3 regions of the Streptomyces sp. NPDC090741 genome follow, and region 3 is predicted to be linked to each of the others. Evidence: riboswitches for the same ligand, from Rfam matches in the RefSeq annotation. Region 3 holds a riboswitch; each other region holds the start of a gene.

Region 1 (10,449 bases), on a different contig from region 3:
CCGGCCGACGCCCCCGCCCGCCGCGCCCGTCGCGGCGGACGCAACCCCCTTCCGCACGGCCGCGTCCCTCCAGGCGTGCGCCGCAGGCCACGGCACCCGGGAGGGCTCATGAACGGCAGCGACGACCGCGCCGTCGTCATCGGTGGCGGGCTCGCCGGAGTGAGCGCCGCGCTCGAACTCGCCGACGCGGGCCTCGAGGTCACCCTGCTCGAAGGCCGCCCGCGGCTCGGCGGGCTCGCCTTCTCCTTCAAGCGCGGCGACCTCACCGTCGACAACGGCCAGCACGTCTACCTGCGCTGCTGCACCGCCTACCGGTGGTTCCTCGACCGCGTCGAGGGCGCCGCCCTCGCCCCCGTCCAGGACCGGCTCGACGTACCCGTACTCGACGTCGCCCACCCCGCCGGCCCCCGCCTGGGCCGGCTGCGCCGCAGCGCCCTGCCCGTACCCCTGCACCTCGCGGGCTCCCTCGCCCGCTACCCGCACCTCTCGCTCGCCGAGCGGCTGAGCGTCGGCCGCGCCGCCCTCGCGCTGCGCCGGCTCGACCCCGCCGACCCGGCGCTGGACGGCGTGGACTTCGCGACCTGGCTCGGCCGCTACGGCCAGAGCCCGCGCACCATCGAGGCCCTGTGGGACCTCGTCGGCATCGCCACCCTCAACGCCACCGCCGGACAGTGCTCGCTGGGCCTGGCCGCCATGGTCTTCAAGACCGGCCTGCTCTCCGAGAACGGCGCCGCCGACATCGGCTGGGCCACCGTCCCGCTCGGCGACCTGCACGACACCCTCGCCCGCAAGCAGCTCGACGCGGCCGGCGTACGCACCGAGCTGCGCACCCGCGTCACCTGCATCTCCCGTATTCAGGACGGGAACTGGCGGGTCGACACCGAGAGCGGGTCCCTCGACGCAGGCACCGTCGTCCTCGCGGTTCCGCAGCGGGAGGCGCACGCACTGCTGCCGCCCGGAGCCCTCGCCGACCCGGACAAGCTCCTCGACATCGGCACCGCGCCCATCCTCAACGTGCACGTCGTCTACGACCGCAAGGTGCTCAAGCAGCCCTTCTTCGCCGCGCTCGGCTCCCCGGTCCAGTGGGTGTTCGACCGCACCGACGCCTCCGGGCTGCCCGACGGCGGCCAGTACCTGGCGCTGTCCCAGTCGGCAGCCCAGGACGACATCGACGAGCCCGTCTCGGTGCTGCGCGCCAAGTACCTGCCCGAGCTGGAACGGCTGCTGCCGGCCGCGCGCGGCGCCAAGGTACGGGACTTCTTCGTGACCCGGGAGCGGACCGCCACGTTCGCCCCCACCCCCGGCGTCGGCCGGCTGCGCCCCGGGGCGCGGACCGACACGCCGGGCCTCTACCTCGCCGGTGCGTGGACCGCCACCGGTTGGCCCGCGACCATGGAGGGCGCTGTCCGCAGCGGACTGAGCGCGGCGCACGCCGCACTCGCCGCACTCGGCCGCCACCGGGAGCACCCCCTGCAGGAGGCGGCATGACGACCACCAGCACGACCGCAGCAGCACGTACAGGACACAGAGGAGAGCCAGTGAACCCGGGGAATCCGGCTGTCGAGAACACGGACGCCGGCAACGGCGCAGCCGCAGGGGGCGTCGAGAAGGCGGACACGCTCGCACTCCTGGAGCGCGGCCGCGCGCTGTCGACCCCCGTGCTCCGCGCCGCGGTCGACCGGCTCGCGGCGCCCATGGACACCGTCGCCGCGTACCACTTCGGCTGGATCGACGCCCAGGGCAACGCGGCGGACGGCGACGGCGGCAAGGCCGTGCGCCCCGCCCTCGCGCTGCTCTCCGCCGAGGCCGCGGGGGCCGCGGCCGAGGTCGGCATCCCGGGCGCCGTGGCCGTCGAGCTCGTCCACAACTTCTCGCTGCTCCACGACGACCTGATGGACGGCGACGAGCAGCGCCGCCACCGCGACACGGTGTGGAAGGTGCACGGCCCGGCGCTGGCGATCCTGGTCGGCGACGCGCTGTTCGCCCTCGCCAACGAGGTCCTGCTGGAACTCGGCACCGCCGAGGCCGGCCGCGCCGCGCGCCGCCTGACCACCGCCAGCCGCAAGCTCATCGACGGCCAGGCCCAGGACATCTCCTACGAGCACCGCGAGCGCGTCAGCGTCGAGGAGTGCCTGGAGATGGAGGGCAACAAGACCGGCGCCCTGCTCGCCTGCGCGGTCTCCATCGGCGCCGTGCTCGGCGGCGCGGACGACCGTACGGCCGACAAGCTGGAGGAGTACGGCTACCACCTCGGCCTCGCCTTCCAGGCCGTCGACGACCTCCTCGGCATCTGGGGCGACCCGGAGGCCACCGGCAAGCAGACCTGGAGCGACCTGCGCCAGCGCAAGAAGTCCCTGCCGGTCGTCGCCGCCCTCGCGGCGGGCGGGCCCGCCTGCGAGGAGCTCGCCGAGCTGCTCGCCGACGACGCCAAGAGCAACGACTTCGAGAACTTCTCGGAGGAGGAGTTCGCGGCGCGCGCCGCGCTCATCGAGGCCGCGGGCGGGCGCGAGTGGACCGCCGAGGAGGCGCGCCGCCAGCACGCGATCGCCATCCGCGCCCTGGAGGACGTGGACATGCCGCAGCGGGTGCGCGAACAGCTCGTCGCCCTCGCCGACTTCGTCGTCGTGCGCAAGAGGTGACCGCCACCCGAGCAGGGATATGACTCGCGAGTCGCCGGCCGGCGCCGCCTGACAGCAGCGCCCGGCCGACGGCATACCCCAGCACAGCAGAGGACCACTGCCACGTAAGGGGAAGCCATGACAGCGACGACCGACGGCGCCGGTACCCCCGGCGCCGACCCGGCTGACACCGCGCCCGCGCCCGGGCCCGCCACGCTGCGGGGGGCCCAGGAGGCCGCCGCGCGGGCGACCCGGCACCTGCTGGCCCGCCAGGACGCGGCCGGCTGGTGGAAGGGCGACCTGGAGACCAACGTCACCATGGACGCCGAGGACCTGCTGCTGCGGCAGTTCCTCGGGATCCGGGACGAGGCCACCACGCAGGCCGCCGCCCTCTTCATCCGCGGCGAACAGGGCGCGGACGGCACCTGGGCCACCTTCCACGGCGGACCGCCCGAACTCTCCGCCACCATCGAGGCGTACGTCGCCCTGCGGCTCGCCGGCGACGCGCCCGACGCCCCGCACATGGCCCGCGCCTCTGCCTGGATCCGGGCCCACGGCGGGATCGCCGCCGCCCGCGTCTTCACCCGGATCTGGCTGGCCCTCTTCGGCTGGTGGAGCTGGGACCACCTGCCCGAACTCCCGCCCGAGCTGGTCTTCCTGCCGCCGTGGGTGCCGCTGAACATCTACGACTTCGGCTGCTGGGCCCGCCAGACCATCGTCCCGCTGACCGTGGTCTCCGCGAAGCGGCCCGTCCGCCCGGCCCCGTTCGCCCTCGACGAACTGCACACCGACGCGCGGCGCCCGTACCCCGCCGCCAAGCGTCCGGCCCCGCTGGCCAGTTGGGAGGGCGCCTTCCAGCGGATGGACAAGGTCCTGCACGCCTACCGCAGGTTCGCCCCGCGCCAGCTGCGCAAGGCCGCGATGGACACCGCCGCCCGCTGGATCATCGAGCGGCAGGAGAACGACGGCTGCTGGGGCGGGATCCAGCCACCCGCCGTGTACTCCGTCATCGCCCTGCACCTCCTCGGGTACGACCTCGCCCACCCGGTGATGCGGGCCGGGCTGGAGTCCCTGGACCGGTTCGCGGTGTGGCGCGAGGACGGTGCCCGGATGATCGAGGCCTGCCAGTCCCCGGTCTGGGACACCTGCCTCGCCGCCATCGCCCTGGCCGACGCGGGCCTGGCGCCCGACCACCCGGCCCTGGTGAAGGCCGCCGACTGGATGCTCGGCGAGGAGATCGTCCGCACCGGCGACTGGGCGGTGCGCCGGCCCGGACTCGCCCCGGGCGGCTGGGCGTTCGAGTTCCACAACGACACCTACCCCGACATCGACGACACCGCCGAGGTGGTGCTCGCGCTGCGCCGGATCAGGCACCCGGAGCCGGCCCGGGTCGAGGCGGCCATCGCCCGCGGGGTGTCCTGGAACCTGGGGATGCAGTCGAAGAACGGCGCCTGGGGCGCCTTCGACGCCGACAACACCAGCCCCTTCCCGAACCGGCTGCCGTTCTGCGACTTCGGTGAGGTCATCGACCCGCCGTCGGCCGACGTCACCGCCCACGTGGTGGAGATGCTCGCCGTCGAGGGCAAGGCCGCCGACCCGCGGACCCGGCGCGGCATCGCCTGGCTGCTCGCCGAACAGGAGCCCACCGGCGCCTGGTTCGGCCGCTGGGGCACCAACTACGTGTACGGGACCGGGTCGGTGGTCCCGGCCCTGACCGCCGCGGGTCTGGCTCCGGCGCATCCCGCGATCAGGCGGGCCGTGCGCTGGCTGGAATCCGTACAGAACGAGGACGGCGGGTGGGGCGAGGACCAGCGCTCCTACAAGGACCCGGAGTGGGCCGGGAAGGGGGCCTCGACCCCCTCTCAGACGGCGTGGGCGCTGATGGCCCTGCTGTCGGCGGGGGAGCGGGACGGCAAGGCCGTCGAGCGCGGCATCGCCTACCTGGTGGAGACGCAGCGCGGGGACGGCTCCTGGGACGAGCCGTACTTCACCGGCACCGGGTTCCCGTGGGACTTCTCCATCAACTACCACCTGTACCGGCAGGTGTTCCCGCTCACCGCGCTCGGCCGCTATCTGTACGGGGACCCCTTCGCGCCCGGGGAGGCCTGATGGCCGGCGCCGCCCGGGCCGGCGGCCCCGTACCGTCCGAGCCGCCCGCACCGCTGCTGGTCGCCTGCGCGCTGCGCATCGAGCAGGCGGCCCTGCGCAGTGGCGGAGGCCGCGGCGCCGCCCGACCCGAACCGGGCTACGCCGTGCTCCGTACGGGCATGGGCCCGCGCGCCGCCGAGCGGGCCGTCGGCCGGGCGCTCGCCGAGCGCGGGCTGCGCCGGGCCCCCGTCCTCGCCACCGGGTTCTGCGCCGGGCTGGTCCCCGGTATGAGCCCCGGCGACCTGGTCGTCGCCGAGGAGACCCGGGATCCGCGGGGCAACGTCGCGTGCGCTGGCACCGCCCTGCTCGCCGAGGCACTGGCCCGGGCCGCTCCGGGCCGGACCGTGCACACCGGCGCACTGACCGGATCCGACCATGTCGTCCGCGGCCAGGAGCGCGCCGAGCTGCGCGCCACCGGCGCCATCGCGGTCGACATGGAGTCCGCGGCCACCCTGTGGACGGCCACCCGGGCCGCCGCGGATGGCTGGAACCGTCCGGTTGCGGCCGTCCGGGTGATCGTGGACGCTCCGGAGCATGAGCTCGTCCGCATCGGCACGTTCCGCGGTGGAATATCGGCCTTCCGCGTATTGCGTGTCGTACTGCCCGCGTTTTATGACTGGCACCGTTCTTTGCTGCTCCCCAGGAGGTGAGCCAGATGGCCATGCCGCTGCGACAGTCCATCAGGGTCGGGACGTATCTTCTCGAACAGAAGCTCCGCAAGCGTGAGAAGTTCCCGCTGATCGTCGAGCTGGAACCGCTCTACGCCTGCAATCTGGCGTGCGAGGGGTGTGGGAAGATCCAGCACCCGGCGGGCGTGCTCAAGCAGCGCATGCCGGTGGCCCAGGCGGTCGGCGCCGTCCTGGAGTCCGGCGCGCCGATGGTGTCCATCGCGGGCGGAGAGCCCCTGATGCACCCGCAGATCGACGAGATCGTCCGGCAGTTGGTGGCAAAGCGGAAGTACGTGTTCCTGTGCACCAACGCGATGCTGCTGCGCAAGAAGATCGAGAAGTTCACCCCGTCCCCGTACTTCGCCTTCGCGGTGCACATCGACGGACTGCGCGAACGCCACGACGAGTCCGTGGCCAAGGAAGGCGTCTTCGACGAGGCGGTCGCCGCCATCAAGGAGGCGAAGAAGCGCGGGTTCCGGGTCACCACCAACTCCACCTTCTTCAACACCGACACCCCGCAGACGATCATCGAGGTGCTCAACTACCTCAATGACGACCTCAAGGTCGACGAAATGATGATCTCGCCCGCCTACGCCTACGAAAAGGCCCCCGACCAGGAGCACTTCCTGGGGGTCGAGCAGACCCGGGAACTCTTCAAGAAGGCGTTCGCGGGCGGAAACCGGCGGCGCTGGCGGCTCAACCACTCCCCGCTGTTCCTGGACTTCCTGGAGGGCAAGGTGGATTTCCCCTGCACCGCCTGGGCCATTCCGAATTACTCCCTCTTCGGCTGGCAGCGCCCCTGCTATCTGATGAGCGACGGGTACGTGCCCACCTACCGGGAACTGATCGAGGAAACCGACTGGAGCAAGTACGGGCGCGGAAAGGACCCGCGCTGCGCGAACTGCATGGCGCACTGCGGCTACGAGCCCACCGCCGTCCTCGCCACCATGGGCTCCCTCAAGGAATCCCTGCGCGCCGCCCGCGAGACGGTCTCGGGGAACCGGGAGAAGCCGTGACCGGCTTCGACCTCCCCGCCCTGCTGGACGAGCGGGGCGGGGAACGGTACGAGCTCCACGCGCGCCACCTCAACCACCAGCTGCCCCGGATGCTGCACACGATCGGCTTCGACAAGGTCTACGTCCGGGCCGAGGGCGCGCACTTCTGGGACGCCGAGGGCAACGACTACCTGGACATGCTGGCCGGGTTCGGCGTGATGGGCCTGGGCCGGCACCACCCGGTGGTCCGCCGGGCCCTGCACGACGTCCTGGACGCGCAGCTGGCCGATCTGACCCGCTTCGACTGCCAGCCGCTGCCCGGGCTGCTGGCGGAGAAGCTGCTCTCGTACAGCCCGCACCTGGACCGGGTCTTCTTCGGCAACAGCGGCACCGAGGCGGTGGAGACGGCCCTCAAGTTCGCCCGGTACGCGACGGGGCGGACGAGGGTCCTCTACTGCGACCACGCCTTCCACGGGCTGACCACGGGCTCGCTGTCGGTCAACGGGGAGGGCGGCTTCCGGGACGGCTTCGCGCCGCTGCTGCCCGATACGAAGATCCCCCTCGGGGACCTGGCCGCCCTGGAGCGGGAGCTGAAGCGGGGCGACGTCGCCGCCTTCGTCGTCGAGCCGATCCAGGGCAAGGGCGTGCTCGCGGCCCCGCCCGGATTCCTGCGCGCGGCGCAGGAGCTGCTGCACCGGCACAAGGCCCTGCTGATCGCGGACGAGGTGCAGACGGGCCTCGGCCGGACCGGCGATTTCTACGCGTACCAGCACGAGCCGGGCGTGGAGCCGGACCTGGTGTGCGTGGCCAAGGCCCTTTCGGGCGGCTACGTGCCGGTGGGCGCGACCCTGGGCAAGGACTGGATCTTCAAACGCGTCTACTCGTCCATGGACCGGGTGCTGGTGCACTCCGCCAGCTTCGGCTCCAACGCGCAGGCGATGGCGGCCGGGCTGGCGGTGCTCTCCGTCATGGAGGACGAGTCGGTGGTCGCGAACGCGCGCGCGATGGGCGACCTGCTGCGCGGGCGGCTCGCCGCGCTCGTGGACGAGTACGAGCTGCTCCACGAGGTGCGCGGGCGCGGCCTGATGATCGGAATCGAGTTCGGGCGGCCGTCCTCGCTCGGGCTGCGCAGCCGGTGGGCCATGCTCCAGGCGGCCCGCAAGGGGCTCTTCGCGCAGATGGTGGTGGTGCCGCTGCTGCAGAAGCACCGGATCCTGACACAGGTGTCGGGCGACCATCTGGAGGTCATCAAGCTCATCCCGCCGCTGATCGTGGACGAGGGGGACGTCGACCGGTTCGTCGGGGCCTTCCGCGAGGTCATGGACGAGGCGCACGGCGGGGGCGCCCTGATGTGGGACTTCGGCAGGACGCTGGTGAAGCAGGCCGTCGGCGGCGGCTGACGGCCCGCTCCCCTTCGAGGGGGCCGGCTCAGTCGAGCAGCCGGTCCCGCAGCCGGCCGAGGGTCTCGGGCGTGAGTCCGAGGCCCTCGTCGAGGTACCGGTCGACCCCGCCCCAGTGCCCGTCGATGGCGTCGAAGGCGGCCGTCAGGTACTCGGCGCGGGCGTCGAAGAGCGGCGAGAGCAGCTCCATCACCTCGGGGGAGCGGGCCTCGGGCGCTTCGCTGCCGCGGCGCACCCGGTAGCGGCGGTGCGGGGCGTTGGACTCCAGGTAGTCCGCCACGATCGCCTCGCGCTCGACGCCCAGCGCGAGCAGGGTGACGGCGATCGACAGGCCGGCCCGGTCCTTGCCGGCCGCGCAGTGCATGAGCGCCGGAACGCTGTCTTCGGCGAGGGCGTGCACGACCCGGCTGTGCTCGGCGGTGCGGTTCTCGATCATCGCGCGGTACGAGTTGGCCATCCGCTCGGCGGCCTTCCCCTCGCCGAGGAGTCCGCGGAGCTGTTCGACGCCGCCGTCGCGGACCATCTTCCAGAACTCCTTGCCGTCGGCCGGATCCGACAGCGGGATGTTGACGTTCCGTACTCCGGGGAGCTCGACGTCGGGCCCCTCCAGGGCGTGGTCGGCGGCGTTGCGGAAGTCGAAGACGGTGTGCAGGCCGAGCGATGTGAGGAATTCTGTATCGGTTTCGGTGGCATGTGCCAGATGTCCGCTACGGAATAGTTTTCCCGGCTTGACCCTCCGCCCGTCGGTGGTCGGGAGGCCGCCCACGTCACGGAAGTTGCGCACTTCCGCGAGCTCGGGCTCCGGTACGGGCTCCGTCCGCGGGGGCCGGGGTATCTGCTGGGTCACGGGAACTCCTCCGCATCGTCGCGATCTGTCCGAATTACACTACTTGGGGCCAACTTGCCATAACCGGAGGCGAGATCGGGCGCGGCCCCGTGAGCCAGATCATACGGTGACCGTGAGTGCCTGATCGTCGAAGCGGAACGCCCCGGCCGGGGCGGTTGTTGGCGCCGGGGAATTGACGGAGGGTGACCGGAATTCCGGCGGATTCGGGCTTCTGTGAATCCGTCAGGAAATTCGTGGCTTGTTCGGTGCGGCTCAACTCGATTACCTTCGCGATCGATCCGGATGGACCGCCGAATCCTGCCGCCGTCCGGAAACCGCACCCGACTATTCACGCGCGCGGCAGGAGCGGGGGAACCAGGTAGGCCGCTGTTCCCGATCATTCGTATCGGAGCAGCTCGGGGTGAAGCCGTTCATGTTCTGTTCATGTACGGCCGGACATCTCCAGTCCGAACCCGACAGCTCACCTCGCAGGCGACGGAGAGGAATTCGCCATGCCTGCAAAGGGTAAGCACCGACGTCCCAAGTCCCGTTCCATGGCGCGCGGCTTCGCCGTCGCGGGCACCGGCGGTGCGGCCCTCGCGCTGCCGCTGCTGGGCGCCGCCGGCGCCCACGCGGCGGGCGCCCCGGCCGCCGCACCCGCAGCGGCTCCCGTGCAGGCACCGCGGCTTCCGGCGGCGCTCCAGGCCGCGCCCGCCGCCGCCGAGCAGGGCTCGCCGGCCGCTTCGGCCGTCTACACGGTCGTGCCGGGTGACTACCTCTCCAAGATCGCCCAGGACCGCCACCTCTCGGGCGGCTGGCAGCGGCTGTACGCCGACAACCGCGAGGCCGTCGGCGCCGACCCCTCGCTGATCCACCCCGGGTTGAGGCTGACCCTGACCCTCGGCGCGAAGGGCGAGGCGGCCCCGGCTCCCGCGGAGAAGGCGGCCCCGGCCCCGGCCCCGGCGAAGAAGTCCTCGGACTCGGGTGCGGACGCGGCCCCGGACTCCAAGGGCTCCGCGGATGCCAAGGGCTCCGCGGACGCCGCGCCGGCCCCCGCCGCCGCGCCCGCCAAGAAGAGCACCGCCGCCAAGTCCGCCGCCGGTGCGGTCAGCGCCGCCGGCTTCGTCGCCCCCGTCGGCGGTGGCGGGATATCCACCCAGTACAAGACCCCCGGCGCCATGTGGTCCAGCGGCTACCACACCGGTGTCGACTTCATCGCGAGCTCCGGCACCACCGTCCGCGCCGTCGGCGCGGGCACCGTCGTCTCCGCCGGCTGGGGCGGCGCGTACGGCAACGAGGTCGTCATCCGGCACACGGACGGCAAGTACTCCCAGTACGGCCACCTGTCCCAGCTCTCCGTCTCGGTCGGCCAGAGCGTCACCGGCGGCCAGACCATCGGCCTCTCCGGCTCCACCGGCAACTCGACCGGCCCGCACCTGCACTTCGAGATCCGCACCGGGCCGTCCTACGGCTCGGACATCGACCCGCTGGCCTACCTCCGCTCGAAGGGTGTGAGCATCTGACGGCTCCCGCCGTCGGAGAGGCAGCCGGACACGTGAGGCCGGGACCCGAGGGGGGTTCCGGCCTCACGCGCTGTTATTCCGTACCGACCGGGTGGTATAGATCACGGTCCGTCAACCCCTGCCTACGGTGGCGTAGGTCACGTGCCGGGGTGAAAGATGTGTCCTCGTGGCAGCGACGAAGACGACACTCAAGACCATCGGCTCGTACGCGGCGATCGGGGACAGCTTCACCGAGGGTGTGGGGGACCCGGGGCCCGGGGAGACCTTTCTC
Region 2 (10,449 bases), on a different contig from region 3:
ACGAACTGTGCCGCTTCGCGGTCCTGTTCGGCGACCCGCAGCTGGCGCTCAGCGCGGTCGGGCGCGTCCTCGACATCACCGCCGAGGAGGTGCAGGCCGTGGCCGCGGCCCGACTGCGCCCCGACAACCGCGCGGTGCTGGTGTACGAGCCGCTCCCGGCAGAAGCCGGCGAGAACGGTGAGAGCGACGAGAACGACGAGAACGAAGGGGCGGAGCAGTGAGCGACACCGCAGCCGTCACGATGACCTTCCACCCGCAGCCCCAGGCCGGCCAGGCCCGGCCGTGGGCCTTCCCGGCCCCCGAGCGCGGCTCGCTGCCCAACGGCCTGACCGTGCTGCGCTGCCACCGGCCCGGCCAGCAGGTCGTCGCCGTCGAGGTCAACCTCGCCGCCCCGCTGGACGCCGAGCCCCAGGGCCTGGACGGCGTGGCGACCATCATGGCCCGCGCACTGTCCGAGGGCACCGACAAGCACTCCGCCGAGGAGTTCGCGGCCGAGCTGGAGCGCTGCGGCGCCACGCTCGACGCGCACGCCGACCACCCGGGCCTGCGGGTCTCCCTGGAGGTCCCGGCCTCCCGGCTGGCCAAGGCGCTGGGCCTGCTCGCCGAGGCGCTGCGCGCACCCGCCTTCGCCGAAAGCGAGGTCGACCGGCTGGTGCGCAACCGGCTCGACGAGATCCCGCACGAGCTGGCCAACCCGCAGCGCCGGGCCGCCAAGGAGCTCTCCAGGCAGCTCTTCCCGCCGACCCTGCGGATGTCCCGGCCGCGCCAGGGCACCGAGGAGACGGTCGCCCGGATCGACTCCGCGGCCGTACGCGCCTTCTACGAGGCCCACGTACGCCCCGCCACCGCCACCGCGGTGGTCGTCGGCGACCTGACCGGGATCGACCTGGACGCCGTCCTGGGGGACACCCTGGGCACCTGGACCGGCAACTCCGCCGAGCCCCTCCCGGTCCCGCCGGTCACCGCCGACGACACCGGCCGCGTGGTCATCGTGGACCGGCCCGGCGCGGTCCAGACGCAGCTGCTCATCGGCCGGATCGGGCCGGACCGGCACGAACGGGTCTGGGCGGCGCAGGTGCTCGGCACGTACTGCCTGGGCGGCACCCTCACCTCGCGCCTGGACAAGGTGCTGCGCGAGGAGAAGGGCTACACGTACGGCGTGCGCGCCTTCGGCCAGGTGCTGCGCTCCACGGCCGACGGCAAGGGCGCCTCGATGCTCGCCATCAGCGGCTCGGTGGACACCCCCAACACCGGCCCGGCGCTCGACGACCTCTGGAAGGTGCTCCGCACCCTCGCGGAGGGCGGCCTGACCGACGCCGAACGGGACGTGGCGGTGCAGAACTTGGTGGGCGTGGCCCCGCTGAAGTTCGAGACGGCCGCGGCCGTCGCCGGCACGCTCGCCGACCAGGTCGAGCAGGAGCTTCCGGACGACTACCAGGCGCAGTTGTACGCGCAGCTGGCCCAAACGGGCACGGTGGAGGCGACTTCGGCCGTCCTGGCCGCCTTCCCGGTGGACCGCCTGGTCACGGTCCTGGTGGGCGACGCCGCGCAGATCGAGGAGCCGGTGCGGGCGCTCGGGATCGGTGAGGTCACCGTCGTCACCAACTGACGGACATTCCAAGGGGCTCCGGCGGCTTGTCCGCCGGGGCCCCTTTTGTCTGTTTCGTGAAGAGGTTGCTCGTATGGGGTGTGGCGTATGCAACAAAAACGCGTGTCTGTTTGGCGATTGACTGATGATCCGCCTAGCGTCGGCCGTGCTGTCCGTCAGTTGTACGCGCCGCATCCGCGGCACCGGGCAGCGATCGCCGAGTCCCCGTCAGGCGCGAGCCTGGGGAGCCGGGGACCCACATGTGTCCCTGGGGTGAATCGGACCGCCTCGTCAGAGGGGGCCCGTAGGAGACCTTCCTGCTCCGAACCCGTCAGCTAACCCGGTAGGCGAGAAGGAAGGAAAGGATCAGCCCCTTCATGGCGTTTGGCAGTCGTGCCGCCGGTAAGCACCGTGGTTCCAGTCGTCTGAGCCGCAAGACAGCCGGTTACGCCGGCATAGCCGCCCTCGCCACCACCGGTGTCGTCGGCTCCCTCGCAGGCCCGGCGTTCGCCGCGTCGGACATGGCCCCCTCCATGGAGGACACCGGCCTGAACGCCGTCGTGACGGCCGAGGACCTCCCGGGCCAGATCGAGGCCCAGGCCGACGCCCAGGAGCACGCGGCCGAGGCCGCGGCCCTCAAGGCGAAGGCGGAGGCCGACGCGAAGGCGCGCGCCGCCGAGGCCAAGCAGAAGGCCGAGGAGAAGGCGAAGGCCGAGCGCGACGCCGCCGAGCGTGCCGCCCGCGAGGAGGAGCGCAAGCGCCTCAACACCTTCGTCGCCCCCGTCGACGAGTCCTACATCAGCACCCAGTGGCACGCGGGCGGCGGCATGTGGTCCTCCGGCAGCCACACCGGCATCGACTTCCACGCGGCCTCCGGCACCACGGTGCACGCGGTGGGCATCGGCACCGTGGTCGAGGCCGGCTGGGGCGGCGCGTACGGCAACAACATCGTCATCAAGCACGCCGACGGCACGTACACGCAGTACGGCCACATGTCCTCGCTGAGCGTCTCCGTCGGCGACCAGGTCACCGCCGGCCAGCAGATCGGCCTGTCGGGTTCCACCGGCAACTCCAGCGGCCCGCACCTGCACTTCGAGGCCCGCACCGGCGCCCAGTACGGCTCGGACATCGACCCGGTCGCGTACCTGCGCCAGCACGGCGTCAGCGTCTGACCCGCAGCACTTCACCGAAGGCCCCGGCTCTCCGAGCCGGGGCCTTCGTGTTGGCCGTAAATATCTGCCATTCCCGCCCGCGCTCGGAATTTATCGCCCGGTGCAATAGAGTCCCCTTACGGCAGTCGGCAGTCGGAAATAGGCGGAGGTCCGGACTTGCGTATTCCTGCGCACGCGGTATGCACGGCAATCCGCGAAGACATCGTCTCCGGGGTCTTCGAGCCCGGCGCCCGGCTGACGGAGGAACTGCTGGCCCGCCGGTACGGGGTCTCCCGCGTCCCCGTCCGCGAGGCGCTGCGGACCCTGGAGTCCGAGGGCTTCGTCACCACCCGGCGGCACGCGGGCGCCTGCGTCGCCGAGCCCACCGAGCAGGAGGCGGCCGACCTCCTGGAGCTGCGGCTGCTGCTGGAGCCGCTGGCGGCCGCGCGCGCCGCCCGGCGGCGTACCGAGGGCCACCTCAAGGTGCTGCGCGGGCTGGTCAGGCTCGGCCAGGAGCGGGCCAGGCGGGGCCAGGGGGAGGACCTGCGGTCCCTGGGCGGCTGGTTCCACGAGACCCTCGCCCAGGCCTCCGGCAGCCCGGGGCTGATCGTGCTGCTCACGCAGATGCGGCACAAGGTCGCCTGGATGTACGCCGTGGAGGCGCCGGCCCGGCCGGTGGACTCCTGGGCGGAGCACGGCGCGATCGTGGACGCGGTCGCCCGCGGGGACGCCGAGCGGGCCCGGGCGCTGACCGCGATCCACGCGGACCGCGCGGTCGGGGCGCACCGGCTGCGGGTGAGGACTTCGCAACATGCCGTAAACACGGCGAGCGGTCCGCATTAACAAAAGCCGCGTATTAAAGAGTGAAGGCTGCGGCTGAATTCGCGCGGTATAGGCTCTCGTCCTGCGCGCATGTGGTGAATTCCCGAAAAGGCTCGCCCGGCTCCGGCAGAGCGAACAGAACGAAGAAGCCGCGGCCACCGGATTACCGGTGGTGGCCGCGGCTTCTTCGTGTGCTCGGGGTGAACCCGAAGGGTCAGACGGTCTCGGGGAGCTCGTCGAGGCCCTCGGCGACCAGCTTCGCGAGGCGGTCCAGCGCCACCTCGGCGCCCTCGGCGTCGGACGCCAGGATGATCTCCTCGCCGCCCTGCGCACCCAGGCCCAGCACCGCGAGCATGGACGCGGCGTTGACGGGGTTCCCGTCGGCCTTCGCGATGGTCACCGGGACGCCGGAAGCGGTCGTCGCGCGGACGAAGATCGAGGCGGGACGAGCGTGCAGGCCCTCGGCCCAGCCGACGTTGACGCGGCGCTCTGCCATGGTGATGCCCTTCAGGTTCTTACGGTTGTCTAGACCAGTCTCTCACGACGCCCCTCATGCTCCGACCGACCTTCGGCCCGAATCCGCCGCCGTTCGACCCACCCCAGCTTGCACTGGTTTGCCCATGCTTGCCGCGTGCGCCGCGCAGGGGCGATTCGGCCAGTCCTGGCCTTAAGATCGCCGCATGACCACCGCGTCGGACCCCTCGTACCCGGCCCACTGGGAAGCGGATGTCGTCCTGCGCGACGGCGGCACCGCCCGGATCAGGCCGATCACCACGGAGGACGCGGGCCGGCTGGTCAGCTTCTACGAGCAGGTCTCCGACGAGTCGAAGTACTACCGCTTCTTCGCGCCCTACCCCCGGCTCTCCGCCCGTGACGTGCACCGCTTCACCCACCACGACTACGTGGACCGGGTCGGCCTCGCGGCGACCATCGGCGAGGAGTTCATCGGCACCGTCCGCTACGACCGGATCGGCCCCGAAGGCCGGCCCGCCTCCGCCCCCGCCGACGAGGCCGAGGTCGCCTTCCTCGTCCAGGACGCCCACCAGGGCCGCGGGGTCGCCTCCGCGCTCCTCGAACACATCGGCGCGGTCGCCCGCGAGCGGGGCATCCGCCGGTTCGCGGCCGAGGTGCTGCCCGCCAACAACAAGATGATCAAGGTGTTCAAGGACGCCGGATACGAGCAGAAGCGCAGCTTCGAGGACGGCTCCGTCCACCTCACCCTCGATCTCGAACCCACCGCCGAGTCCCTGGCCGTGCAGCGCGCCCGCGAGCAGCGCGCCGAGGCCCGCTCCGTGCAGCGGCTGCTGACCCCGCGCTCCGTGGCCGTCATCGGAGTCAGCCGCTCCGGCGGGGGCGTCGGCGCGGCGGCCCTGCGCAACCTGCGCGACAGCGGCTTCCGCGGCCACCTCTACGCCGTGAACGAGGCCGCCACCACCGATCTGCTGGACGGCGTACGGGTCTACCGCGCGCTCGGCGCCGTCGACGCCCCCGTCGACCTCGCGGTGATCGCGGTCCCCGCCGAGCGGGTCCCCGAGGCCGTCGCCGCCTGCGGCGAACACGGGGTGCAGGGGCTCGTGGTGCTCTCCGCCGGGTACGGGGAGAGCGGCGCGGCCGGGCTCGACCGGCAGCGCGAACTGGTGCGCCAGGTGCGCTCGTACGGGATGCGGCTCATCGGTCCGAACGCGTACGGCGTGATCAACACCGCCCCGGAGGTCGGGCTCAACGCCTCCCTGACCCCGGCGCCCGCCCCGATGCGGGGCCGCATCGGGCTGTTCACCCAGTCCGGGGCGATCGGCATCTCGCTGCTCTCCGCACTGCTGCGGCGGGGCGAGGGGCTGTCGTCCTTCGTCTCGGCGGGCAACCGGGCGGACGTGTCGGGGAACGACATCCTCCAGTACTGGTACGAGGACGAGGCCACCGACGTCGCGCTGATGTACCTCGAAACCCTCGGCAACCCGCGGAAGTTCACCCGGCTCGCGCGGCGGACGGCCGCCGTGAAGCCGGTGGTCGTCGCGCGGGGCGGCCGCCACACCCCGGCGGGGCACGTGGTCCCCGGGACCAGGCTGCCGGACGCCACGGTCTCGGCCCTGCTGCGGCAGGCGGGGGTGATCCGGGTCGACACGGTGACGGAGCTGGTGGACGTCGGGCTGCTGCTGGCCTCGCAGCCGCTGCCGGCCGGGCCGCGCGTGGCGATCCTCGGGAACTCGGAGTCGCTCGGCGTCCTCACGTACGACGCCTGCCTCGCCCAGGGGCTGCGGCCCGGGGCCCCGCGGGACCTGACGACGGCGGCGACGCCGGTGGACTTCCGGGCGGCGCTGGGCACGGCGCTGGGCTCCGCCGAGAACGACGCGGTGATCGTCACCGTGATCCCGTGGGTGAACGAGCAGGAGCCGCAGGACGACCTGGCCGAGGCCCTGCGGGACGCGGTGGCCGCCCATCCCGGCAAGCCGGTGGCGGTGGTCCACGTGGAACTGGCCGAGCTCGTCGACGCCCTGTCCCCGGCGGGGCTGGGCGCGGCTCCCGCGATGGGGGCGCTGCCCCCGCGCCCCCGCCCCACGGACGAGGACGAGGGCGGATTCGTCGGACCGGAGGTACGGATTCCGGCATATCCGGCCGCCGAGCGGGCCGTACGGGCCGTCGCCGAGGCCGTCCGGTACGGGCAGTGGCGGCGGGCCAACGCCGACGCCGGGCAGGTCCCCCAGTACGAGGACATCGACGAGGCCGCAGCCGCCGCCCGGCTCGCCGGCCTCCTGGCCGACGTGGGCGACGGCGTGCTCACCCTCACCGAGCCCGACGCCGCCGCACTGCTCGCCGACTACGGGATCCGGGTGCTCCCCACCCTGCCGGCGCCCAGCGCCGACGCCGCGGTCCGGGCCGCCCGGAGCCTGGGCTACCCGGTCGCCCTCAAGACCACCGCCCCGCACCTGCGCCACCGCGCGGACCTCGGCGGCGTACGCCTCGACCTCGGAGGCGAGGCCGACCTGCGCCGCTCGTACGAGGAGCTCACCGACCTCCTCGGCACCCCCGACGAGCTGCTCCCCGTCGTCCAGGCCATGGTGCCCCGCGGGGTCGACACCGTCGTGCGGTCCGTGATCGACCCCGCCGCCGGCGCCGTCCTCTCCTTCGGGCTCGCCGGCGTCGCCTCCGAGCTGCTCGGCGACACCGCCCACCGCCTCGTCCCCGCCACCGACCGGGACGCCGCCGGGCTGATCCGGTCCATCCGGACCGCACCCCTCCTCTTCGGCTGGCGCGGCAGCGACCCCGTCGACACCCCCGCTCTCGAAGAGCTCCTGCTGCGGCTGTCCCGGCTCGTCGACGACCACCCCGAAGTGGTGGGCGTCACGCTCGAACCCGTCGTCGTCGCCACCGAGGGCCTCTCCGTGCTCAGCGCCGCCGTCCGCGTGGCCCACCCGCCGGCCCGCACCGATCTCGGTCCCCGGACGCTCCCCAGCTACTGACCGGCCCGGCAACCTCGGGAAGACGAGTCCTTGGGCGCCCGGGGTGCCCCGTACGGGCCTTAGGATGGACCTCATGGCGAAATCCGGTACGACGACCCAGGGGCTGCGCACGGCGATCGAGCGCAGCGGCTACTACCCGGCCCTCGTGGCCGAGGCCGTGGAGGCCGCGGTGGGCGGCGAGCCGGTCTCGTCGTACCTGGTCCACCAGGAGACGACCTTCGACTCCAACGAGGTGCGCCGGCACGTCACCGTCCTGGTCCTGACCGGCAACCGCTTCATCGTGAGCCACACCGACGAGCAGGCCGCCGACGCCGGGTCCCCGTCCCCGTACGCGACCACCTCCACCGAGTCCGTCAAGATCGGCGCGATCTCCTCCGTGGTGCTCAGCCGCGTCGTCGCCAACCCCGAGTCGTACACCCCCGGCACCCTGCCCCGCGAGGTCGTCCTGACCATCGGCTGGGGCGCGGTCTCCCGGATCGACCTGGAGCCCGCCGCCTGCGGCGACCCGAACTGCGACTCCGACCACGGCTACACCGGCAACTCCACCGCCGACGACCTCAGCCTGCGCGTCAGCGAGGCCGGCGACGGCCCGGAGGCGGTCCGGCAGACCCTCGTCTTCGCGCAGGCGCTCTCCGAAGCAACAGCGGCGACTTCCGCCTCCGCCCGCTGATGTCCTACTCCGCACCGTCGAACTGGGACGAGCCGGAGCTGCTGGACCTCACCGGCGCCCCCGTCCCGGAGTACGGCACCGGCTCGCTCGCCGACCTGCTGCCGACCCTCGTGGCCGGCCAGGGCGTCCCCGGGTTCACCGCCGCGATCCCCGAGCTCACCCCGGCCGACCGGAACTGTGTGTTCCTGGTCGACGGCATGGGCTGGGAGCAGATCAAGGCCCACCCCGACGAGGCCCCGTACCTGACCTCCCTCCTCGGCAGCTCGCGCGGCGGCACCGGCCGCCCGATCACCGCGGGCTTCCCGGCGACCACGGCCACCTCGCTGGCCTCCGTCGGCACCGGCCTGCCGCCCGCCCGGCACGGCCTGCCCGGCTACACCGTGCGCAACCCGGCCACCGGCGAGCTGATGAACCAGCTCCGCTGGCACCCCTGGACCCCGCCGAAGCCCTGGCAGCCGTACCCGACCGTCTTCCAGCAGGCCGACAAGGCGGGGGTGGCGACGGCGCAGGTGTCCTCGCCCGCCTTCCAGACCACCCCGCTCACCAAGGTCGCGCTGAGCGGCGGCACCTTCCTCGGCCGGATGACCGGCGAGGAGCGGATGGACCTCGCGGCCGAGCGGCTCGCGGCCGGCGACCGCTCGCTGGTGTACACGTACTACAGCGAGCTCGACGGGGCCGGCCACCGGCACGGCGTGAACTCCGACGCCTGGCGCGGCCAGCTGATGTACGTCGACCGGCTGGTGCAGCGGCTCGCCGAACAACTCCCGCCGCGCACCGCGCTGTACGTGACCGCCGACCACGGCATGGTGGACGTCCCCTTCGACGAGGACTCGCGGATCGACTACGACGAGGACTGGGAGCTGGGCGCGGGCGTGGCCCTGCTCGGCGGCGAGGGCCGGGCCCGGCACGTGTACGCGGTACCGGGCGCCGAGGCCGACGTCCTGACCGTGTGGCGCGAGGTGCTGGGCGACCGGTTCTGGATCGCGAGCCGCGAAGAGGCCCTGGAACTGGGCTGGTTCGGGCCGCCGGGGGAGTGCGACGAGCGCGTGCTCGGCCGGATCGGCGACGTGGTCGCCGCCGCGTACACCGATGCCGCGATCACCGCGTCCGTGAACGAGCCCAACGAATCGGCGCTCGCCGGGATGCACGGCTCGATGACCGCGGCCGAGCAGCTGGTCCCGCTGCTCGAAATCCGCACCTGAGACGGCCCGACCGCCCGTACGCCGCTCCCGCCCCGTACGCCCCTCCCGCTGACCACGACCCGAAAGGTCCCGTTCCTTCCATGCCCGAATTGGTGTTTTTCTCCGGCACGATGGACTGCGGGAAAAGTACGTTGGCGCTCCAGATCGGCCACAACCGGTCGGCCCGGGGCCTGCAGGGCGTGATCTTCACGCGCGACGACCGCGCGGGCGAGGGCAAGCTCTCCTCGCGCCTCGGCCTGGTCACGGAGGCGGTCGAGGCGACCGAAGGCATGGACCTGTACGCGTACCTCGTGAACCAGATCTCCCGGGGCGGCAAGGCCGACTACGTCATCGTCGACGAGGCACAGTTCCTGGCTCCCGACCAGATCGATCAACTGGCGCGCATCGTGGACGACCTCGACATGGACGTCTTCGCCTTCGGCATCACCACGGACTTCCGCACCAAGCTGTTCCCCGGCTCCCAGCGTCTGATCGAGCTGGCCGACCGCATCGAGCAGCTCCAGGTCGAGGCCCTGTGCTGGTGCGGTGCCCGCGCCACGCACAACGCCCGCACGATAGACGGCGAGATGGTGGTCGAGGGCGCCCAGGTCGTCGTCGGTGACGTCAACCGCCCGGCGGAGGAGATCGGGTACGAGGTCCTCTGCCGCCGCCACCACCGCAAGCGGATGACGAGCGCCGCGGCCCACGCGGGAGCCCTCTCCCCGGACGTCCTCCCGGTCAACCACGGCTGACCACTTCTCGTGTGCGAGGGCTTCGACCCGGGCGACAGGGAAGCCGAGTGTGCTGAGCGCGGTGATCGTGTCGTCGAGGGTCCAGGTTACGTGCGTGCCGGGTTGGTGGGGAGAGCGGCCGGTCGGCAGCGAGCTTCGGACGGACCTGTGACGCGGGCTACCGGCCCCTGAGCAGGGCGCCGACCGCCGTGATGCCTGCTGCGATGGCGCGTTCGCCGACGTTGCCGAATCCCAGCACCAGCTGTGTCGGCTCCGTCGCACGCGAGGAGCGGCAGGTGCTCATTCCGTAGAGGCGCACGGACCGGGCGCGGGCGGCGGCGATGACGTCCTGCTCAGGGGCCGATCCGTCGAGGTGCGCGATCGCGTGGAAGCCGGCCGCCAGGCCGCACACCCTGACCCCGGGGGCGTGTTCGGCGAGCGCTGCCACCAGGGTGGTGCGCCGTGCCGCGTAGGCCGTCCGCATACGGCGCAGGTGCCGGTCGAAGCGGCCGGACTCGATCATTCGCGCGAGGGCGAGTTGGTCAAGCGTGGGCGACCCGCGGTCATTCAGCCGCTTGTGCTCGGTGATCTGCTCGGTGAGCGCGGGCGGGCAGAGCATCCATCCGATGCGCAGCGCCGGCGCGAGGGATTTGCTGACGGTGCCTATGGAGATCACGCGGTCGGCAGCGAGTCCTTGCAGGGCGCCCACCGGCTCCCGGTCATAACGGAATTCGGCGTCGTAGTCGTCCTCGATGATGACGGCGTCCCGGCGCCTGGCCCACTCGATCAGCGCGAGCCGCCGCTCGGGTGCCAGGGCCACACCGGTCGGCCACTGGTGCGCGGGTGTC
Region 3 (10,449 bases):
TCGACCGAGCGGGCCGCCCGTACGTGCTCCTCGCCGACCACGAACTCGGTCGAGCCGCCGCCGATGTCCACCACCAGGAACGGCCGTTCCAGGTGCTCGTGGCCGACCAGTTCCTTCGTGGCGCCGATGAAGGAGAACTCCGCCTCCTGGTCGCCGGAGATCACCTCGGGCTCGACGCCCAGGATGCCGAGGACGCCCTGGACGAACTCCTCGCGGTTCTCGGCGTCGCGGGAGGCCGAGGTCGCCACGAAGCGCAGGCGCTCCGCGCCCAGCTCCTTGATCACCGCCGCGTACTCGCGGCAGGCCGCGAAGGTGCGCTCCAGCGCCTCCGGGGCCAGCCGGCCCGTCTTGTCCACGCCCTGGCCCAGGCGGACGATCGTCATCCGCCGGTCCAGCTCGACCAGCTCGCCGGTCTGCGGGTCGCAGTCCGCGACGAGCAGGCGGATGGAGTTCGTACCGCAGTCGATTCCGGCGACGCGGGTCACCCGTCCGACTCCTTCTTCTCCGCGCACTTCTCCGCGCACGGCGTGACGCACGCGCCCTTGGCCCACCACTCGGGCAGCATCGCCAGCGCCTCGTCGCCGAACGGGTTCACCCCGGGCCCGGCGGCCAGCGAGTGGCCGACCAGCACGTGCAGGCACTTCACCCGGTCCGGCATCCCGCCGGCGCTCGGGAAGCCCTGGAGCACCTCGATGGCGTCGCGGCGCCGGATGTAGTCCTCGTGCGCGGCCTGGTAGGCGGCGGCGAGCTCGGGGTCCTCGGCGAGCCGGGCCTGCATCTCCTTCATGACGCCGTTGGCCTCCAGCGTGCCGATCGCGGAGGCCGCGCGCGGGCAGGTGAGGTAGTACAGCGTCGGGAAGGGGGTGCCGTCGGGGAGGCGCGGGGCGGTCTCCACCACGTCCGGCTGGCCGCAGGGGCAGCGGTGGGCGATGGCGCGCAGCCCGCGCGGCGGGCGGCCGAGCTGCTGCTGGAACGCGTCGATGTCCGCGTCGGTCGGCTCGGTCCGGTCGGTCTGGGGCGGGGGCGTCTGCATGCCTGGAGGAAGTCTCTTCGTTCTCGTGGATGGGTGCGGTGCTGCGGTTCAGCGGTGCTCGTACGCGTACTCGTCACTCGCCGGGTCGGTCGGCCTTGTCCACGCCGTCCCAGACGTTCGAGTACCAGGGCCGGTCGGATCCGGCCGTTCCGGTGCGGTGCCGCTCTGCGGCCCCGGACCCGGCCCCGGGGTCGGTCATGATGTAGCTGATCTCGCCCGGGCGGACGAAGTGCAGGTGCTTGCGCGCCTGCTGCTCCGCGTACGCGTTGTCCTGCCAGCGGGCCTTCTCGTCGCGGAGGCGTTCGAGGCGCCGGCCCGCGGCCTCGGCGGCCCGCCGCTGCTCCGCGATCTCCGAGCGCTGGGAGACGTACTGGCGCATCGGATACGCGAGGGCGACGACCAGCGTACAGAGGACGAGCACCAGGAGCGCGGCGCGGCCGGTGAGCCGGCTGCGGCGGACCTGACGGCGCGTCTGCGAGCGGTAGACGTGGGCGGCGGTCCGCTCACCGAGCTGCTTGAGCCTGGTCGCGGTGGAGAAGGTGGAGAACCGATCCCGGTTCCCGGCCATTGATCCCGCCTCCCCTATGTACGCGCTACGCAATACGTCCCCGCACACGGTACGGGACCGAGTGCGGGGACGTACGGAAGCAAGAGCGTGATTAGCCCTTGAAGCGCGGGAACGCGCTGCGGCCCGCGTACACGGCGGCGTCGTCGAGGATCTCCTCGATGCGCAGCAGCTGGTTGTACTTGGCGACGCGGTCCGAGCGGGCCGGGGCGCCGGTCTTGATCTGGCCGCAGTTCACGGCGACGGCGAGGTCGGCGATGGTGACGTCCTCGGTCTCACCGGAGCGGTGCGACATCATGCACTTGAAGCCGTTGCGCTGGGCCATCTCGACGGCGTCGAGGGTCTCGGTCAGCGAACCGATCTGGTTCACCTTCACGAGCAGGGCGTTCGCGGAGCCCTCCTCGATACCGCGGGCCAGGCGCTCCGGGTTGGTGACGAAGAGGTCGTCGCCGACGATCTGGACCTTGGCGCCGAGGCGGTCGGTGATGACCTTCCAGCCGGCCCAGTCGTCCTCGTACAGCGGGTCCTCGATGGAGACGAGCGGGTACGCGGAGACGAGCTCCTCGTAGTACTCGGTCATCTCGGCGGCCGAGCGGGACTGGCCCTCGAACTCGTACTTGCCGTCCTTGTAGAACTCGGACGCGGCGACGTCGAGCGCGAGCGCGATGTCCTTGCCCGGGGTGTAGCCGGCCTGCTTGATGGCCTCGACGATGAGGTCGAGCGCGGCGCGGTTGGACTCCAGGTTCGGGGCGAAGCCGCCCTCGTCGCCCAGGCCGGTGGAGAGGCCCTTGGTGTGCAGGACCTTCTTGAGGGTGTGGTAGACCTCGGCACCCCAGCGCAGCGCCTCGGAGAAGGACTCCGCGCCGATCGGGGCGATCATGAACTCCTGGATGTCCACGTTGGAGTCGGCGTGCGACCCGCCGTTCAGGATGTTCATCATCGGAACGGGCAGCAGGTGCGCGTTCGGGCCGCCGAGGTAGCGGAAGAGCGGGAGGTCCGAGGCCTCGGCCGCGGCGTGCGCGACGGCGAGGGACACGCCGAGGATGGCGTTGGCGCCGAGCGAGCCCTTGTTGTCGGTGGCGTCCAGGTCGAACATGGCCTGGTCGATCAGGCGCTGCTCGGTGGCGTCGTAGCCGACGAGCTCCGGGCCGATCTGCTCGATGACCGCGAGGACGGCCTTCTCGACACCCTTGCCCATGTAGCGGTTGGGGTCACCGTCGCGGAGCTCAATGGCCTCGAAGGCACCGGTGGAGGCGCCGGACGGAACTGCAGCACGGCCGGTGCTGCCATCGTCGAGGCCCACCTCGACCTCGACCGTGGGGTTGCCTCGGGAGTCCAGGATTTCCCGGGCTACGACGACGTCGATGGACGGCACGAGCATCTCCTTCTGGGATGTGACGCTGGGTGTGCGGTGGCATGTCGGGCCGTGGGACGGCCCCGCCGACTAGAGCCTAACCGGCTCCGGGCACTCGGCCGGCCGACCGCCCGCCTCCTGGGACGAAAAAGGGCCCGAATACCCGCCTTCCGGGACATAGGGCTCTCACTCACCGGCACATCGGAGCAGGCCGGGGCCGGTCATGAGCCGGTCCTGGGCCGGTCCGGGACCCGGGAAACGCCGCCGCCCGGCGCGTGAGGGGAAGACGCGCCGGGCGGTCGGGCTGCCGCGGCGCCGCACGGGCGGCCGCGGTTGTTACTGCAGGATTCAGCTGAGCTTCAGCATCTGACCCGGGAAGATCAGGTCGGCGTCCGAGACGATGTCCTTGTTGAGCTCGAAGAGCTTCTCCCAGCCGCCCTTGACGCCGTTGGCCTCGGCGATGGTGCCCAGGGTGTCGCCGGACTTGACCTCGTACGAGCCGTTGCCGGTCTTCGGCGCCGGGGTCTCGGAGCGCTCGGAGCGGGTGACCGGGGCGGGGGTCTCGCGCTTCGTCTCCTTCTTCGGCTCGGTCTTCTTCGGCTGGGTCTTCTTGGTCTCGGTCTTCGTCTCCGTCTTCTTCGGGGTGTCGGTCGTACCACCACCGGTGTAAGAGGAGTTGGAGAGGCCGACGCCGCAGGACGGCCACGCGCCCTTGCCCTGGCCCTTGAGGACCTTCTCCGCGATGGCTATCTGCTGCGACTTGGAGGCCTGGTTGGCCTGCGCGGCGTACGCCTTGCCGCCGTACGCGGCCCACGTGGAGGACGAGAACTGCAGGCCGCCGTAGTAGCCGTTGCCCGTGTTGATGGACCAGTTGCCGCCGGCCTCGCACTGCGCGACGCGGTCCCACTCGCCGGCGGTGGCGGCGGAGGCCGAGCCGGCCGCCATCAGGGGGGCGGCGACGGCGACACCGGCGACACCGGCGAGCGTGACGATGCGAGCGGCCTTGGAGGCGCGGCGGTGCTTGCCCTTGCCGGAAATCAGCATGGAGTTCTCCTCACCGACGCCTACGAGGTGAGCTGTCGGGTTCGGGCTGATGAGTGCCCGGCCGTGCGACTGGCGCACGACTTAACCCCTAGCCGGTTCCCCGGCCGTCTCTCAACGGCCGCTCCCGGCGCCTACCTTGGTTCCCCCGCTCCTGCCTTCGGCGCTTGACGCGACGACTGTTCCCCCCGTCCGCCGGCAGGATTCGGCGATGCGGTCGAAGGAGCCCGCGGTGGCGGGCGACTCAGAAGGTAGACAGGTCTCTCCCCGATGTTCAACGAGGAACACCGGGGAGAAAGGGCCCCTACTTGCGCCCCCCTCACGGGCGTTTGCGCAGGTGAGGACGGGGTTTGCGGAAGGCTCCAGGCGGGACACGCCAGTTGACCGGAAGAGACACATGTCTCACTTGCAGATAACGGACATTCACCCTTTTCCGGGTGTCCGAAGTGCCGCTATTTCTAGCTTAGATCCAGATTCTGACCGGGCTTGATCAGGTTGGCGTCCTTGCCGATGACCTGCTCGTTGGCCTGGTAGAGCGCGTTCCAGCCGCCCTTGACCCCCTTGGCAGACGCGATGGTGGCCAGACTGTCGCCCGCCTGGACCGTGTACGAGGGGTCCGACGCCGCGTCAGACTTGACGGGCACCTCAAGAGCGGGCGTACCGCGGTGCTTGCCGGTGCCGGAGGGGTCCGGGATGCCGGCCGGGTCGGTGGTGGCGCCCGGGAGGCCCGGGGCCGAGGGGGCGGCAGGGGCGGTCGGGTCGGCCGGGTTGACCGGAGCGGTCGGGTCCGTCGGGCTCCCGGGCGTGGTGGGGCTCCCCGGGGCCGTCGGGTCGGCGGGCGCCGTCGGGGTGCCCGGGGTCGCCGTCGGGTCGCCCGGGAGCACCGGGGCGCTCGGCGAGGTGGACGGCGCGTCCGGGTCGGGCATGACGGGCAGTCCGCTGTTCGGCGCGAGCGGCGCCGGCGGAAGCGTGAAGTCCGGGGCCGGAGCCGGGGTCGGGGCCCCGAAGTCCCGCGCCTTCGCACCGGAGCCGCCGGCCGGGACCGAGTGGTCGGGGCGCGAGGCGCTCGGGGTGATCGGGCCGAGCGTGCCGGGCAGGCCCGGGTCCACGGCCGCCGCGGGGCCCTGCTGGGTCAGTCCGGCCGAGTCCGAGCAGTGCCCGAAGGCCTTGGCGCCCTGGGTGCCCAGCACGCGCTCGGCGACGGCGATCTGCTGTGAGCGGCTCGCGAGGTCGGGGCGCTCGGCGAACTCGAGGCCGCCCGAGGCGCTCCACTGTTCCTGCGTGAACGAAAGTCCGCCGTAGGACCCGCTGCCGGAGTTGGCGCTCCAGGAGCCGCCACTCTCGCACTCGGCGACCTTGTCCCACGTGGAGGTGTCTGCTGCGCTCGCGCCGGTGGCGGCGAACAGCGGCAGGGCCAACGCGGAACCGGTGACCCCGGCGGTGACGACTATCGCGGGTACCTGGCGGGGGCGTCTGTGGCGGCCGTTCCCGGAACGCATGAGCTGCACCTTTCGCATAACGGCTGGGTAACGGCAGAACCTAGCCGTCTTAGCACGCGAGTAACAACTCTTGACGGGGGCTGACTTACGGTCAGGGCGCGTTCAGGGGTTTCGGGGTGTGAACTTGACGGGAAGAGTGCGCAGGCCACGCATGATCAGACCCCCGCGCCAGCGAAGGTCGTTGGGCGGAACAGCGAGTTCCAGATCCGGCAGACGCGTCAGCAAAGTCGCAAGCGCCGTCTGTCCCTCAAGTCGCGCGAGCGGAGCACCCAGGCAGTAGTGGATGCCGTGCCCGTATCCGAGGTGCTGGTTGTCTGTGCGGGAGAGGTCGAGGGTGTCCGGATCGGCGAACCGCTCGGGGTCCCGGTCGGCCGCGGCGAGGACGACGAGCACCGGATCGCCGGCGGCGACGTCCTGGCCGCCGAGGGTCAGCGGCTCGGTGGCGAACCGCCAGGTGGCCAGCTCCACGGGCCCGTCGTAGCGCAGCAGTTCCTCGATGCCGGTCTCCAGCAGGCCGCTCTCGCCGGCGGCGAGGGAGTCCTGGAGGCGGGCGCGCTGACCGGGGTTCATGAAGAGGGAGTGGACGCCGTTGCCGATGAGGTTGACGGTCGTCTCAAATCCGGCGAACAGCAAGATAAAGGCCATCGCCGTGGCCTCGGCCTCGGCCAGGTGATCACCGTGGTCGCTCGCGCGGATCAGGTCCGAAATCAGGTCATTGCCCAGATCATCCCGTTTACGGTGGATGAGTTCACCGAGATAGGTCCGCATCTGCTTCACGGAGCGGGCGACCCCGCCGCGCGGGCCGCCGCCGTGCCGGATCATCATCCCGGCCCAGTCGCGGAAGTCGTCCTGGTCCTCGCGCGGTACGCCGAGCATCTCGCAGATGGCGTAGATGGGGAGCGGGAAGGCGAACTCGTGGATGAGGTCCGCTTCCCCCCTGCTCGCGAACTGCTCGATGAGGTGGTCGGTCAGCTCCTGCACCCGCGGGGTGAACTCGGCCACCCTGCGCGGGGTGAACGCCTTCGACACCAGCCGCCGCAGCCGTGTGTGGTCCGGCGGGTCGATGTTGAGCAGGTGCGTCATCAGCTCCGCCTTGCGCTCCCCCGGGATCCCGGTCTTGCCCTTGGCGTGCGCCGGCTCCGCGTGGTGTGCCGGGTTCTTGCTGAGCCGCTGGTCGGCGAGGGCCTGGCGGGCGTCGGCGTACCGGGTGACCAGCCAGGCCTCGACCCCGCTCGGGAGCTTGGTGCGGTGCACCGGGGAGTGCTCGCGCAGCCAGGCGTACGCCGGGTACGGATCGGTCGCGAACTCCCAGTCGAACAGGGTCGGACCCTGGGGAGGAGTGCTGTCTTCGGGGGCTGCGGAGGCTGCGGAGGTCGGCTCATGCACCCGCTGACCGTATCCCGCGGGCCCGCCGCCATCCCATATGGGTGGTTCGCCGCGGCTGTCCGTAGATCCGCCATCGCTTGACCTCCCGTTCCCCGGCGTTCCTACTTTCGGTTTTGTGGATGTGAGGATCTTGAAGAGCAGCTTCGCGGTGGTGGAGAGAAGGGCCGAGCACGCGGTCAAGTACTTCTACTCCCACCTCTTCTGGCACAACCCCGGGATCCGTGAGCTCTTCCCGGCCTCCGCCGAGGACATGGAACGCCAGCGCGACCGGATCTTCGCCGCGCTGACCCACGTGATCGCCCACCTCGACGACGACAGCCTGCTCCCCTATCTCCACGACCTCGGCCGCGACCACCGCAAGTTCCTCGCCGGCCCCGAGCACTACGCGGCCCTCGGCGCCAGCCTGCTCGCCGCGCTCGCCCGGACCTGTGGCGAGTCCTGGACGCCGACCGTGGAGAAGGCCTGGTCCGAGGCGTACCAGGTGATCGCCGACGCCATGATGGCCGGGGCCGCCGCGAGCGAGGACCCGCCGTGGTGGGAGGCCGAGATCGTGCGCCACCTCCAGTACGGGCAGGACATAGGGGTACTGACCCTGCGCCCGCACGCCCCCTTCCCCCACCTCCCCGGCCAGTACGCGAGCGTGAGCAGCGAACGGATCCCGAGGACCTGGCGCACGTACTCCATCGGAAACGCCCCGCGCCCGGACGGCACCCTCGACCTGCACGTCAGCCGTATCGAGGACGGCCGGCTCAGCAGCGCCCTGGTCCGCGAGGCCCGGCCCGGCGAGATGCTGCGGCTCGGCGCGGCCGGCGGGCAGCTGACGCTGCGCCGCGCCGACCGGCCGGTCAGCCTGATCGCCGCGGGCACCGGCTGGGCGCCGATCCGGGCCATGGTGGAGGAGCTCGCCGGGCAGCCTCCCGATCAGGACGTACGGCTCTTCGTCGTCGCCCGGGACGCCGCGTACCTGTACGACCGCCCGCTGATCGACGAGTACGCCGCCGCCTTCGGCTGGCTCGGCGTCACCTACATCACGCCCGCCCCCGGGCAGCACCGCAACCAGGCCACCGGGCGGCTGGCGACCGCGCTCGGCCACCGGGCCATGTGGCCCGAGCAGGACGTCTACCTCAGCGGGCCGGCGCCGTTCGTCGAGCAGACCGTGCACGTGCTGAAGGAGCTCGGCGCCCCGCCGGGCCGGATCTTCCACGACACCGTGCCCGCCGCCGGCACCGGCCACGGTCCGGGCGGCCGGCCCCTGGGCTTCGGCGAGTGGTTCCTCGGCCGCCCCGAGCCGCACTGGCACAACCCGTCGGGCCGCGCCCCCCGGTAGTCCCGCCGCGGGTTACGCGCCGACGCCCTCGGCGGCCCGGATCGCGTCCCGGTAGGTGCGGGCCGCCGCGCGCAGCGCGGTCTCGGGGTCGATGCCCGCCGCCTCGGCGCGCGCGGCCAGTTCCAGCAGCTCGTACCCGATGCCCTCGCCGCGGGGCAGTTCCACGGCCAGGCCGCCCGCGCGGACCCGGCCGGCGAGCTTGGCCGCGAGCGCGAGTCCGGGCTGGCCCAGCGGGATCCCGTCGGTGACCGACTCCCGCTGCTTCTCGACCGCCTTGGTGCGCTGCCAGTGCGCGCTGACGTCCTCCGGGGTCTGCGCGTCCGCGTCCCCGAAGACGTGCGGGTGCCGGTGGATCAGCTTCTCGACGAGGCCGCCGGCCACGTCGTCGATGGAGAACGGCTCGTCGGGATGCTCCTCGGCGATCCGTGCGTGGAAGACCACCTGCAGCAGTACGTCGCCGAGCTCCTCGCGCAGCGCCTCCCGGTCCCCGTCCTCGATGGCCTCGACGAGTTCGTACGCCTCCTCCGTGGCGTACTTGACCAGCGCCTCGTGGGTCTGGCGCGAGGTCCAGGGACATTCGCGGCGGACCCGGTCCATCACCTGCACGAGGTCGAGCAGGCGGGCGCCGGGCAGGTCGTACGAGCCGGGCAGCAGTTCGAGGTCGGGCATGTCGACGCGGCCGGAGCCGGCCAGCCGGGCCAGTCCGTCGGTGAGCCGCCGGTCGCCTTCGCCGGACGGGATCACCACGACCGTGCGGCCGCCGGCACAGGCCTCGACCAGTGCGTGCGCGTCCGGGGCCTCGTGCGCGACCTCGACGCCCGCCTCGCGCAGGTACGGCAGCTGCGGGTGGCCCGGGTCGGCGCACAGCACCCGGTCCGCGGCGCGCAGGGTCTGCCAGGCCGGCCAGGACAGCAGGCCGGGGGCGACCCGGTGGCTCGCGGTCAGCAGGACGATCCGGCCGGCGGCCGTGGCGTCGGCGGGTCCGGCCGGGGCGGGCACGGCGGGGGCGGGTTCGGCGGAGTGGTCGGTCACCCTCCGAACCTACCTCCGCACGGGCGGCTCAGGCTCCGGCGGGGGCCTGCTCGGGCCGGGTGCGCTGGACGATCCAGGGGGTGTCCTGGTCGCCGAGCACGATCTGCTGCGCGTCCCAGACGCCGTAGCGCGGGTTCACCTCGATGTGCAGGGTCTTCGCGGCGGACGCGAGCTTCCCGACGGCCTTGTCCTGGCTGCCGTAGTGGTCGAAGAGCTTGTCGCGCAGCAGCTTGAAGCGGGCGTCGGCGTCGAGCTGCCCGGGCGCCAGCTGGGCCTGCTCCAGGGCCGCCGCGGCCAGCTTCTCCGTTCCGCCCGCCTTCTCCAGCTGGGCCTTGCGGAAGTCCTGGACCTCCTTCTCGCCGACGCTCACGCCCGCGTCCTCGGCGGCGCGCTCCAGCACGACGGTCTGGATCATCTTGTTGAGCTTGACGCGCTCCAGGCCGGGCGAGGACTGGATCAGCTGGGCGGCGGTGGACCCGGCTTCGTTCTGCGCCGCGCGGACATCGTTCACCTGGGCCTGGAGCGCGGAGGTGGTGATGCGTTCGCCGCCGACGACGGCCGCGGTGCCGGGCCGGGCCTGGCCCGAACAGGCGGTCAGCAGGGGGGCCGCCACGAGCAGGGCGGCGGAGACGGAGAGCGCAGTGCGACGGTGCAAAGGAGCCTCCAGGGCCGGGAGATTGTGCGTCGGTGCACAAGGGCCGTGCGGTGATCGATGGTATGCAGTCGAGCCGATCCGAGCCACTGCTTCGACCAACGATTCCCGGGGTGTTGGGGTACGCGTCTGTTGATGTCACCGTCATTCCGTGTCCACCCTGTGGTCGACCGGCGGTGCCAAGGTCGGCCCACCATGTCGACACCGCACCGCTCGCCGCGCCGCCTGAGCCTGCGCGGCTCGGCCCTCGCCGCCCTGATCACGGTGGTGGCCGTCTGTGCCGGGGACGCGGTCGCCCGCGTGTTCCCGTACGGACACCGCCACCGCAGCATCAACGACCTCGGCAACCAGTTCGTCCCCTTCCACGCACACCTGTGGGACCTCCTGCACGGGCGGGCGGAGGGCGGGCTGCTGTTCAACTGGCAGTCCGGCTTCGGCACGAGTTTCCTGCCCGACTTCGGCACGTACCTCTCCAGCCCCTTCGCGGTGCTCGTCGGCCTCTTCCCGCGCGAGGACATCGACCTCGCGGTGTACGTGGTCACCGTGCTGAAGATGGCCGC

Evidence for each region. A riboswitch is a leader RNA that binds a small molecule or an ion and turns the genes downstream of it on or off. The one in region 3 is predicted to bind cyclic di-AMP.
Region 1: linked by a shared signal. The riboswitch ahead of ACIQU4_RS10770 (peptidoglycan DD-metalloendopeptidase family protein) and the one ahead of ACIQU4_RS12510 (transglycosylase family protein) in region 3 are both predicted to bind cyclic di-AMP.
Region 2: linked by a shared signal. The riboswitch ahead of ACIQU4_RS33660 (M23 family metallopeptidase) and the one ahead of ACIQU4_RS12510 (transglycosylase family protein) in region 3 are both predicted to bind cyclic di-AMP.

What each region holds. Positions count from the first base shown of each region.
Region 1 covers NZ_JBIVXF010000003.1:249,994-260,442, forward strand. Annotated here, with positions in the region: gene hpnE (hydroxysqualene dehydroxylase HpnE) at 109-1,488, shown strand; gene ACIQU4_RS10740 (polyprenyl synthetase family protein) at 1,539-2,639, shown strand; gene shc (squalene--hopene cyclase) at 2,757-4,727, shown strand; gene ACIQU4_RS10750 (1-hydroxy-2-methyl-2-butenyl 4-diphosphate reductase) at 4,727-5,416, shown strand; gene hpnH (adenosyl-hopene transferase HpnH) at 5,422-6,450, shown strand; gene ACIQU4_RS10760 (aspartate aminotransferase family protein) at 6,447-7,829, shown strand; gene ACIQU4_RS10765 (tyrosine-protein phosphatase) at 7,858-8,676, opposite strand; cyclic di-AMP (ydaO/yuaA leader) riboswitch at 8,955-9,163, shown strand; gene ACIQU4_RS10770 (peptidoglycan DD-metalloendopeptidase family protein) at 9,168-10,178, shown strand; gene ACIQU4_RS10775 (SGNH/GDSL hydrolase family protein) at 10,345-10,449, shown strand, end outside.
Region 2 covers NZ_JBIVXF010000016.1:154,787-165,235, forward strand. Annotated here, with positions in the region: gene ACIQU4_RS33650 (M16 family metallopeptidase) at 1-221, shown strand, start outside; gene ACIQU4_RS33655 (M16 family metallopeptidase) at 242-1,609, shown strand; cyclic di-AMP (ydaO/yuaA leader) riboswitch at 1,794-1,953, shown strand; gene ACIQU4_RS33660 (M23 family metallopeptidase) at 1,966-2,760, shown strand; gene ACIQU4_RS33665 (GntR family transcriptional regulator) at 2,917-3,582, shown strand; gene ACIQU4_RS33670 (HPr family phosphocarrier protein) at 3,776-4,057, opposite strand; gene ACIQU4_RS33675 (GNAT family N-acetyltransferase) at 4,242-7,019, shown strand; gene ACIQU4_RS33680 (DUF5998 family protein) at 7,093-7,689, shown strand; gene ACIQU4_RS33685 (alkaline phosphatase family protein) at 7,689-8,891, shown strand; gene ACIQU4_RS33690 (thymidine kinase) at 8,972-9,622, shown strand; gene ACIQU4_RS33695 (PLP-dependent aminotransferase family protein) at 9,780-10,449, opposite strand, start outside.
Region 3 covers NZ_JBIVXF010000004.1:81,051-91,499, forward strand. Annotated here, with positions in the region: gene ACIQU4_RS12490 (exopolyphosphatase) at 1-485, opposite strand, end outside; gene ACIQU4_RS12495 (DUF501 domain-containing protein) at 482-1,033, opposite strand; gene ACIQU4_RS12500 (septum formation initiator family protein) at 1,107-1,601, opposite strand; gene eno (phosphopyruvate hydratase) at 1,693-2,979, opposite strand; gene ACIQU4_RS12510 (transglycosylase family protein) at 3,301-3,996, opposite strand; cyclic di-AMP (ydaO/yuaA leader) riboswitch at 3,999-4,169, opposite strand; gene ACIQU4_RS12515 (transglycosylase family protein) at 4,452-5,492, opposite strand; gene ACIQU4_RS12520 (cytochrome P450) at 5,595-6,878, opposite strand; gene ACIQU4_RS12525 (globin domain-containing protein) at 7,000-8,205, shown strand; gene ACIQU4_RS12530 (nucleoside triphosphate pyrophosphohydrolase) at 8,218-9,204, opposite strand; gene ACIQU4_RS12535 (SurA N-terminal domain-containing protein) at 9,266-9,892, opposite strand; gene ACIQU4_RS12540 (YfhO family protein) at 10,085-10,449, shown strand, end outside.